One region of the Shewanella sp. GD03713 genome, then DNA from elsewhere that is predicted to be linked to it. Evidence: predicted binding sites of a transcription regulator. Region 1 holds the regulator's gene; each other region holds the start of a gene.

Region 1 (3,266 bases):
GGTCGTGGGCTTAGTCAAAAGCGATAAAGGCCATATCTTTATCGACGATGATGATTTAACCGCCGATCCTATGCACCTGCGCGCCCGTAAAGGCATTGGTTACCTGCCACAGGAAGCCAGTATCTTTCGCAAGCTGACCGTGCATGACAATATCATGGCGGTACTGCAAACCCGTAAGGAGCTCAATCGCGATCAACGCGAAGAAGAGCTGGAGCATCTGCTCGAAGAGTTCCATATCACCCATATCCGAGATAGCCAAGGCATGTCGTTATCGGGCGGTGAACGTCGCCGCGTCGAAATTGCCCGCGCCTTAGCGGCCAATCCTAAGTTTATTCTGCTCGATGAACCCTTCGCCGGTGTCGACCCGATTTCGGTTATCGATATCAAGAAAATCATCGAACAACTCAAGAGCCGAGGCCTTGGGGTACTGATCACAGACCACAATGTGCGCGAAACCTTAGACGTCTGTGAACATGCCTACATTGTTAGTCACGGAAACCTGATTGCCGAAGGAACTCCCGCAGAGATCTTAGACAATCAGCAAGTTAGGGCTGTGTACTTAGGTGAACAATTCAGGCTATAGTTACTTAAACAGAGCCAATTAGCCTTGAATTTTGGCTTATAAGCGCCATCAATATGATAACAAGCGGCCTAAATTCAAAATAATAACGTAGGGATCAGCGGTAACATGAAAGCGTCACTCCAGCTCAAACTGGGTCAACAGTTAACCATGACGCCACAACTTCAACAGGCCATTCGTCTGTTGCAATTGTCGTCATTGGAACTGCAGCAAGAGATCCAGCAAGCCTTAGACTCTAATCCTCTTCTCGAGCTGGAAGAGGAGCAATTCGACGCGCCTACCGAACGTAAGCAAGATATCGCCGATACCGACTTTAGCGAAACGACGGCCCAGCCACAGGAACAAGACAATTCCACTGTGGACATTGCCGAGTCGTTGACCAAAGAATCCCTGCCCGAAGAACTGCCCATGGACACCACTTGGGATGAAGTCTTTACCGCCTCGCCAAACTCAGGTTCTGGCGCCAGCCGTGAAGATGACATGCCCTTCCAAGGGGAAACCAGTGAAGGCCTGTACGAACATTTAGAATGGCAAAAAAACCTCACGCCCTTCTCTGAAACCGATTTAGCCATCGCCACCGCGATTATTGATGCCATCGACGATCAAGGTTATCTCACTCAAAGTACTGAAGATATCCTCGAGGCCATGGGCAATCCTGAGATAGAACTGGATGAGGTCGAAGCCGTACTCAAGCGTATTCAACACTTCGATCCCGTTGGTGTCGCCGCAAGGGATTTAAGCGAATGTCTGCTTATCCAACTCTCCCATTTTTCGCCGGATACCCCACACCTCGAAAACGCCCGCATGTTGATCAAAGATCATTTAGATCTGATCGCCGCCCGCGACTTTAGGTTGTTGATGCGTAAGACCAAACTTAAAGAGGACGAGTTAAGGGACAGCATAGCGCTGATCCAAACCTTAAACCCTCGCCCCGGTTTGCTCATCACCCCTGTTGATGAAGAATATGTCATCCCCGATGTGTCGGTATCGAAGAAAAACGGTCGCTGGGTGGTCGAGTTAAATCCAGATTGCATGCCAAAAATCAATGTTAATCAGCAATATGCAGCCATGGCGCGCAGCACCAAAAGCCAAGCCGATAGCCAATTTATCCGCGGGCATCTGCAAGAGGCCAAGTGGTTTATCAAAAGTCTTGAAAGCCGTAACGAAACACTGCTCAAGGTGGCAAACTGCATAGTGCAATATCAACAGGGTTTCTTCGAATACGGTGAAGAAGCCATGAAACCTATGGTCCTGAACGATATCGCTGAGGCGGTAGAGATGCATGAGTCCACCATTTCACGGGTGACGACGCAAAAATACATGCATACCCCAAAGGGACTTTTTGAACTAAAATATTTCTTCTCAAGCCACGTCGGGACTGATGATGGCGGTGAGTGCTCATCCACGGCAATCAGAGCCTTCATTAAGAAACTGGTTGCAGCGGAAAACCAGAAAAAACCATTAAGCGACAGCAAGATGGCACAGCTTCTGGCAGAACAGGGAATTAACGTTGCGCGCAGAACCATTGCGAAGTACAGAGAAGCGATGCTTATTCCCCCTTCCAATCAGCGTAAAAGTTTATAGCCTAAAGTGGAAATCGGAGGACGTTTATATGCAAATAAACCTGAGTGGACACCATATCGAGATTACTGAATCGTTACGGGCTTATGTTGAGGAAAAGTTTTCAAAACTTGAACGTCATTTCGAACAGATCAATAATGTGCACGTTGTGCTCAATGTTGAGAAAATGCAACAAATTGCCGAAGCGAGAATCAACCTCACCGGTGGTGAAGTCTTCGCGACTTCAGAGCATGCAGATATGTATGCTGCCATAGACGTCCTGATCGACAAGCTTGATCGTCAGGTTATTAAACACAAAGAGAAGTTAACAAAACACTAGCAATGGAACTTCGTACCATACTGCGGCCGGAATGCACGACCTGCGCCACTCCGGGCAGTAAGAAAAAGGTACTGGAACTTATCAGCGACTTAGCCGCTGCCCAGTACCCCACCCTCTCATCTCAAGAGATCTTCGAAAGCCTAGTGGCGCGCGAAAAGATGGGGAGCACAGGTATAGGTAACGGCATCGCCATTCCACATGGTCGATTAACCGATATAACACAACCCATAGCCATATTGGTGAAATGTGAGGAGCCGATAGCCTTTGATGCTATCGATAAACAACCTGTCGACATTTTATTTGCGCTGCTGGTGCCTGCTGACCAATGTCAACAGCACTTAAGCACTTTGTCCTGCATGGCTGAAAAGCTCAGCGACAAACAAATATTGAAGCAATTGCGCAAGACGCATGATGAAACGGAACTCTATCAGGTAATCACTGGATGAAACTGGTCATAGTGTCAGGGCGCTCAGGCTCAGGCAAATCGGTCGCACTAAGAGTGCTTGAAGATCTCGGCTATTATTGTGTCGATAATCTTCCGTTGCCGCTGATTGGCAGCTTACTCGAACAGCTCAAGGGCAGTAACGATCTCGTCGCCATCAGCGTCGACGTGCGTAACCTGCCGGAGCAAGACAAGGTACTCGTCAAACAGCTCGCAAGCCTGCCAGAGGGCACTGAACTTACCAGCTTCTTCTTAAATTCCAGCGATAAAGTACTGTTAAAGCGCTACAGCGAGACTCGGCGCTTACATCCCTTATCTAAGAGCCGAGTATCACTGCAAGAAGC
Region 2 (3,266 bases), 720 kb from region 1:
ACGCAAGTCTCTGACAGAAACTCCTTCATTTAATAGGTTTTGCATCACTTTTACGACATTTCCGAGCGGCATCACATCAGGAATAAAGCCATCCACCAGCTTAGGCGAATGCTTGGCAAGCATATCCATCAGTTGTTGCACTTCTTCGTAGCCTAAGAGTTTCGCCGCGTTATTCGTCAATATTTGGCTGATATGGGTAGCCACCACTGTCGCGGCATCCACCACGGTATAACCTAAGGTTTGTGCATGTTCACGCAGCTCAGGGGCAATCCACACGGCTTCGAGACCAAAGGCTGGATCACGCGTTTCGATACCATCGAGCTTGCCATAAACTTGGCCTGGGTTGATGGCGAGTTCGCAGTCATGGCGAATATCCGCCTCTCCAACCACCACGCCCATTAACGAGATGCGGTAGGCATTAGGTGATAAATCGAGGTTGTCACGAATATGAACCGCAGGTACCAAGAAGCCCAGTTCTTGAGAAAGCTTTTTACGTACCCCTTTGATCCGGCTCAGTAATTCCCCACCTTGTCCCTTATCGACTAATGGGATCAAACGATAACCCACTTCCAGACCGATAGTGTCAACATGGTGTACATCGTCCCAGCTAAGTTCTTTAGGTTCTCTTTCGGCTCTTTCCGTTGGGCCCGTTTTGACTTGCTCAAGAGCTTTAGCACGTTTGGCTTCATTACGTTTGAAGATAAAGTAAGCCGCACCAGCTGTGATCACGGCAAAGCTTAAAAACGCCATATGTGGCATGCCAGGCACAATACCCATGACAAAGAGTACGCCAGCAGCAATACTGAGCGACTTGTGACTGTCAAACATCTGACTAATTAACATCTGGCCCATATCGCCAGATTCATTTTGACGGGTCACCATCAACGCCGCAGCGATTGACAGTAATAGACCAGGAATTTGTGCGACGAGACCGTCACCAATGGTTAACAGTGTATAAATTTCAACAGCTTGGGAGAATGTCAAACCGTGCTGCACAATCCCGATAATAAACCCACCGAGAATGTTGATAACTAAGATCATGATACCGGCAATCGCATCGCCCTTCACAAACTTAGATGCACCGTCCATTGCGCCATAGAAGTCGGCTTCGCGGGTCACCTCGGCGCGTCTGGTTCTGGCTTGATCCTGATTAATAATACCTGCGTTCAAATCGGCATCGATGGCCATTTGCTTACCGGGCATCGCATCTAAGGTGAAGCGAGCACTCACCTCGGCAATACGGCCAGCACCTTTAGTCACAACAGCAAAGTTAATAATAATCAAGATGATAAATACAACTAGACCCACTGCATAGTTACCGCCAATGACCACGGAGCCGAAGGCCTCAATCACCTTACCGGCGGCGTCACCACCATTGTGACCTTCGAGTAATACCACACGGGTCGATGCCACGTTAAGTGCGAGTCGCAGCAATGTCGCGACTAATAAAACAGTTGGAAAAGCAGCAAAGTCTAAGGGTCTGTCGGTATAAATCGCGACAAGAAGAACAATCAAAGCCAAGGCAATGTTAAAGGAGAATAAAACGTCGAGTAGAAACGGCGGGATAGGCAATACAATCATAGCCAATGCCGCAAGCACTAGCATTGGCGTACCTATACCCTTGAAAGAGCTCAGTTTCAACTGTTTTACTTGGCCTAGGGAGGCTTTAACATCCATTCACAGATACCTAAACTTTGACGTATAACAGCCTAAAAGCAAAAAGCGCGCCAACCGCTAGCGCTTCAAGTCGTGGTTTTATCTCTGTGAACGAGCTCTGCGTTAACCTAACACTTAACTAATGCTTCAGCTCGTCAGGAATGGGTTGATTAGCTGGGATTGGAATAGGTTTACGGCCACGACCTTTTTGGTACTGGCGTAACTGGAACACATAAGCCAGCACCTGTGCCACCGCGGTAAATAGGCCCTCAGGGATCTGCTGCTCAAGCTTAGTGGTGTGATAAATTGCCCGCGCCAGCGGTGGTGCTGAGACAATCGCAATATTATGTGCCCTTGCTACTTCGCGGATTTTAAACGCGACTTCATCCACTCCTTTAGCGATAACAAAAGGCGCTGCAGAGCGCTTTACATCGTATTTAATGGCCACCGCATAATGCTCAGGGTTAACGACTATCACATCGGCATTGGGGACTTCGGCCATCATACGTCGCTGCGCTAACTCACGCTGCATTTGGCGTACTCGCCCTTTGACCTCAGGTTTACCTTCGGTGTCTTTATACTCGTCTTTCACTTCCTGCTTAGTCATTTTCAGCTGTTTGTTGTGATTCCAGATCTGAAACGGCACATCGATTACAACAATGACTAAGACGGAGGAGCAAAGCAGAATAAACATCCACACTAACAAATCAAGCGCATGATGGACGTTACCGGGGAGATGATCGGCTGACAGGAGTAGAATATCGTTAAAATAATGACTGAGAAGTAAATAAGCCGCGATGGCTACCACAGAAAACTTAGCAATCCCTTTGGTTAATTCAACCAAGGCCTGCACACCAAACATCCGCTTAAAGCCCGCAATCGGGCTCATTTTACTGGCTTTAGGCATCATGGCTTGGGTCGAGAAATTCATCCCGCCAAGGGATACGTTACCGATAAATGCCACCACGACAATCAGTAACATAATCTTGAGTAACGGCCAGCCAATCTCACTTCCCACGACGCCCCATACATTAAACATCTGGTTCGTATCGAAAATCGCAGCGCGATCCATGGTAAAGACGCGCTCAAACACATTAGACAGCGCCTTCGCAATCCCAGGCCCGAGCATATACAAACCTGTCGCCGCCGAGAGTAACACGGTCGCAGTACCTAACTCTTTTGAGCGGGCTACCTGCCCTTTTTCTCGCGCTTGTTCGAGGCGCCTCCCGGTGGGTTCCTCGCTGCGTTCGCCGCTACTTTCTTCAGCCATTACGCGTTCCTATCCGGTTAAAGTATGCCGTCGGCTTGACACTGAAGCCCTAAAATATCACAAAGCAAAAGCTGTGCCGACGCCCAAACCTCTTCGAAATGGGCCATTACGGGGGTCAAGGTTAACCACAAAATGAGCAGTCCACCAATCATAGTGATTGGGAAACCTATCGAGAAAATGTTCAGCTGCGGCGCGGCGCGAGTCATAACCCCAAAGGATAAGTTAACGAGCAGCAAGGCAATAATCGCCGAGAGCGACATGGTCAGTGCCGCGCCAAACATATAGGAGCCCCATTCCGCTAGCGAGCGATAACTCGTCAAACTTAACCCTTGATTCGAAA
Region 3 (3,266 bases), 180 kb from region 1:
GCTAAAACTCTTAAAGGGCAACAAGCTTAGCCAAACGGCTAACGGTCTGGCAAACAGGATCATCCCAAAGGCTAACGCCAAGCCCGGCAGCCAAATATCTAACAAGTCAGATGGTGTGAGCAGCAGCCCTAATACGAGGAACATACCGATTTGGCTGACCCAGGTCATGCCATCCAACACGTTTAAGATTGAATGGCGACCACGGGTAGGCTTGTTGCCAAGGAATAAACCGACTAAGTAAATCGACAGGATGCCGCTGCCGCCAAGTTTGTTCGACGCGGCATAAATCATCAGACCGCCACTGAGCACTAAAATTGAATACAAACCTTCGGCAAGCTTGCTTAAATTAACCAACTTCCATAGCAGCCAACCGCCACCGAGGCCGAGGAAAATCCCCAAGCCAAACTGTTTGATAAAGCTTATCAGCATAAAGCTTGCGGATAGCTCGGCGTCCACATTCGCGAGGATGGCAATCAGAGTTACGGTTAAAAACACCGCCATAGGGTCGTTGCTGCCCGATTCGATTTCCAGTGTCGCGCCTACACGTTCGTTAAGGCTACGTCCCTTTAATAGTGAGAATACCGCCGCCGCATCGGTGGAGCCGACAATTGCCCCCACAAGCAAGCCTTGCAACCAGTGTAGGTCAAATAACCATGCGGCCATCACGCCCGTGATACTGGTGGTAATAGCGACCCCAAAGGTCGCCAGCGATAATGCTGGCCACAGTGCCACCCTAAAGCTCGCGACCCGCGTGCGCATACCGCCATCGAGCAAGATAATGGCTAAGGCTAAGTTACTGACAAGATAAGCGGTTGAGTAGTCGTCAAACAGAATGCCGCCGGGACCATCCTCCCCGGCTAAAATCCCTACAGCGAGGAAAATTAATAAGATAGGGATACCCAAGCGCGAAGACACGGGACTTAACAAAACACTCACAGCGGCAAGCAAGGCACCGATCAGAAAAAAACTATTGATGGAATCTGCATCCACACATGCCTCCTTAAATACAAGAGTGTTTAGTTAAACGATAAAGAAATCACCTAGATTAAAAATGACTCAATTGAAAATTTTTGTGTTTCTATACTAGCATAAAAAATGCAAATTAATGGAGTTTTAAATATTAAATTTCAAACATCTACATCCAAATCTTCAGTGAAAGGCCATTTTGACTAACTTTTACATAAAAACCAGTACAACCACAAACGCCTACCGAACATGAACCCAAGCTCATAAACAAGATAAAATCTATATTTATCAATATATTTTAAAATTTCATTCCATATAAACTCACTGTATACCGCCAAAATCGCGAGGATAACCATATAAAAATATGCTGTATTCGCTAAAAGTCGGCTTAAGTCCAGTTAAACTCTGCAATAACTTGAAAGCATAGATAAAATCACCTTTTCCATTGTGTTATCGACATACAAGCCTCTAAAGATGTCATAAAGACAATCACTGTCATATCAACAATCAACATTCAGTATCAAAAAGACAATCAAGCATAGGGTAAAATTTATATTCTTCTTTATTTTCAACAACAAAAAGGTTTGGCACGTATTACGCAATAGCAGGTGAAACGTATCAAAATGACGTTGCATCAAGGAGACTTATGAGCAAACAAAAACTCACCGCTATCGCACTGTTAGTTGTGCTGATTGCTTCATTCACTGTCCTGCTGAGCATCGGCAGTGAAATTTATCGGGAAAAACCGCCGATCCCCACTGCATTTACCGATGTAAATGGTCAGGTTGTGTTTAGCGAAAATGATATCGAACAAGGTCAATTGGTCTGGCGCTCCATGGGCGGCCATCAACTGGGTTCGGTTTGGGGACATGGCTCTTATGTTGCCCCCGATTGGACCGCTGACTGGTTACACAGAGAAGCCGAAGCTTGGCTCGATATTCGCGCTGAGCAGCAATATCAAACGCCGTTTGCCCAATTAAACTCCCAACAAAAGGCTGGGCTTGAGCAGGCATTAAGGGAAGATTTACGCCATAACAGCGTCGAGCCACAGGCCGATGGCACTGTGCTGATCCGCTTGTCCGACACTCGTATCGAGGCGATAAATAAGGTCGAGCAGCATTATTTATCCCTGTTTGGCAGCGATCCAGAACTCAGCAACCTTCGTGAACAATACGCCATGAAAGAAGGCACTGTGCCCGATCTAGTGCGCCGCGAACAACTCAATGCATTTCTCTTTTGGGGAGCCTGGGCGGCAATCACCGAGCGCCCCGATGCCCCCTATACCTACACCAATAACTGGCCCTTCGATCCCCAACTAGGCAATACACCGACCTCGGATAATATCGTCTGGTCGATACTCAGTATTGTGACCTTAATTGCGGGGATTGGCGGATTGATCTGGCACCATGCGAGCGGCAAGCATGAAAGCCTGCCCAAGCCCTCGGAGCAAGATCCGCTGTTTTTCACTAAACCCACCGCCTCACAAAAAGCCGTCGGCAAATACTTCATCACGGCAATAGGACTGTTCTTACTGCAAATTTTACTCGGCGGGATCACAGCCCACTATGCGGTTGAAGGCCAAGAGTTTTACGGTTTACCGATTTCAGAAATACTGCCCTACTCAGTGACTCGTACCTGGCACACCCAATTAGCGGTATTTTGGATAGCCACGGTCTGGTTAGGTACTGGGCTGTATATTGCTCCCGCCTTATCGGGTTATGAGCCTAAATATCAGCGTCTCGGCGTTAACGTACTCTGGGTAGCCTTAGTCGTCGTGGTGCTTGGCTCCATGGCGGGCGAATGGATTGGGGTGCAGCAGTATTTTGACCTCGATATGAACTTCCTCTTTGGTCATCAAGGATATGAGTACATAGATCTTGGCCGAGTATGGCAAATCTTACTCCTCGTCGGATTATTGATTTGGCTTGCCTTAGTCACCGCAGCCATCAAACCCGCCCTTAAAGTGCAAGGCGAGATGCGCCCTGTGATTTGGGTACTCTATGCCTCTTGCGTGGCAATTGGTTTGTTCTATGGCGCAGGCCTCTTTATGGGTAAACACGCCAACTTAGCGATTGCAGAATATTGGCGTTGGTGGGTAGTGCACCTGTGGGTTGAGGGCTTCTTCGAGACCTTTGCCACCGCCGTTATCGCCTTGATGTTGGTACGTTTAGGGTTAATCCGCGGTCGCAGTGCCAACGGTGCGGTGTTATTTACAACGGTGATCTTCTTAACCGGAGGTTTGATTGGCACCCTACACCACCTCTACTTTACTGGCACCCCGACCTCAGTGATCGCCTGGG

What was found. The regulator sigma-54, encoded in region 1, starts transcription at its own class of promoters, with help from an activator protein. The targets are predictions, from matches to a motif close to GTTGGCACGNNNNTNGNNT.
Region 2: the regulator sigma-54 is predicted to act here: its motif matches at 1,714-1,732, upstream of flhA (flagellar biosynthesis protein FlhA).
Region 3: the regulator sigma-54 is predicted to act here: its motif matches at 1,550-1,568, upstream of N5E87_RS04285 (nitric-oxide reductase large subunit).

What each region holds. Positions count from the first base shown of each region.
Region 1 is NZ_JAOCIW010000001.1:770,413-773,678, reverse strand. It holds gene lptB (LPS export ABC transporter ATP-binding protein) at 1-583, shown strand, start outside; gene N5E87_RS03450 (RNA polymerase factor sigma-54) at 689-2,164, shown strand; gene hpf (ribosome hibernation promoting factor) at 2,193-2,480, shown strand; gene ptsN (PTS IIA-like nitrogen regulatory protein PtsN) at 2,483-2,926, shown strand; gene rapZ (RNase adapter RapZ) at 2,923-3,266, shown strand, end outside.
Region 2 is NZ_JAOCIW010000001.1:1,494,992-1,498,257, reverse strand. It holds gene flhA (flagellar biosynthesis protein FlhA) at 1-1,677, opposite strand, end outside; gene flhB (flagellar biosynthesis protein FlhB) at 1,796-2,926, opposite strand; gene fliR (flagellar biosynthetic protein FliR) at 2,944-3,266, opposite strand, start outside.
Region 3 is NZ_JAOCIW010000001.1:953,196-956,461, reverse strand. It holds gene N5E87_RS04290 (potassium/proton antiporter) at 1-990, opposite strand, end outside; gene N5E87_RS04285 (nitric-oxide reductase large subunit) at 1,613-3,266, shown strand, end outside.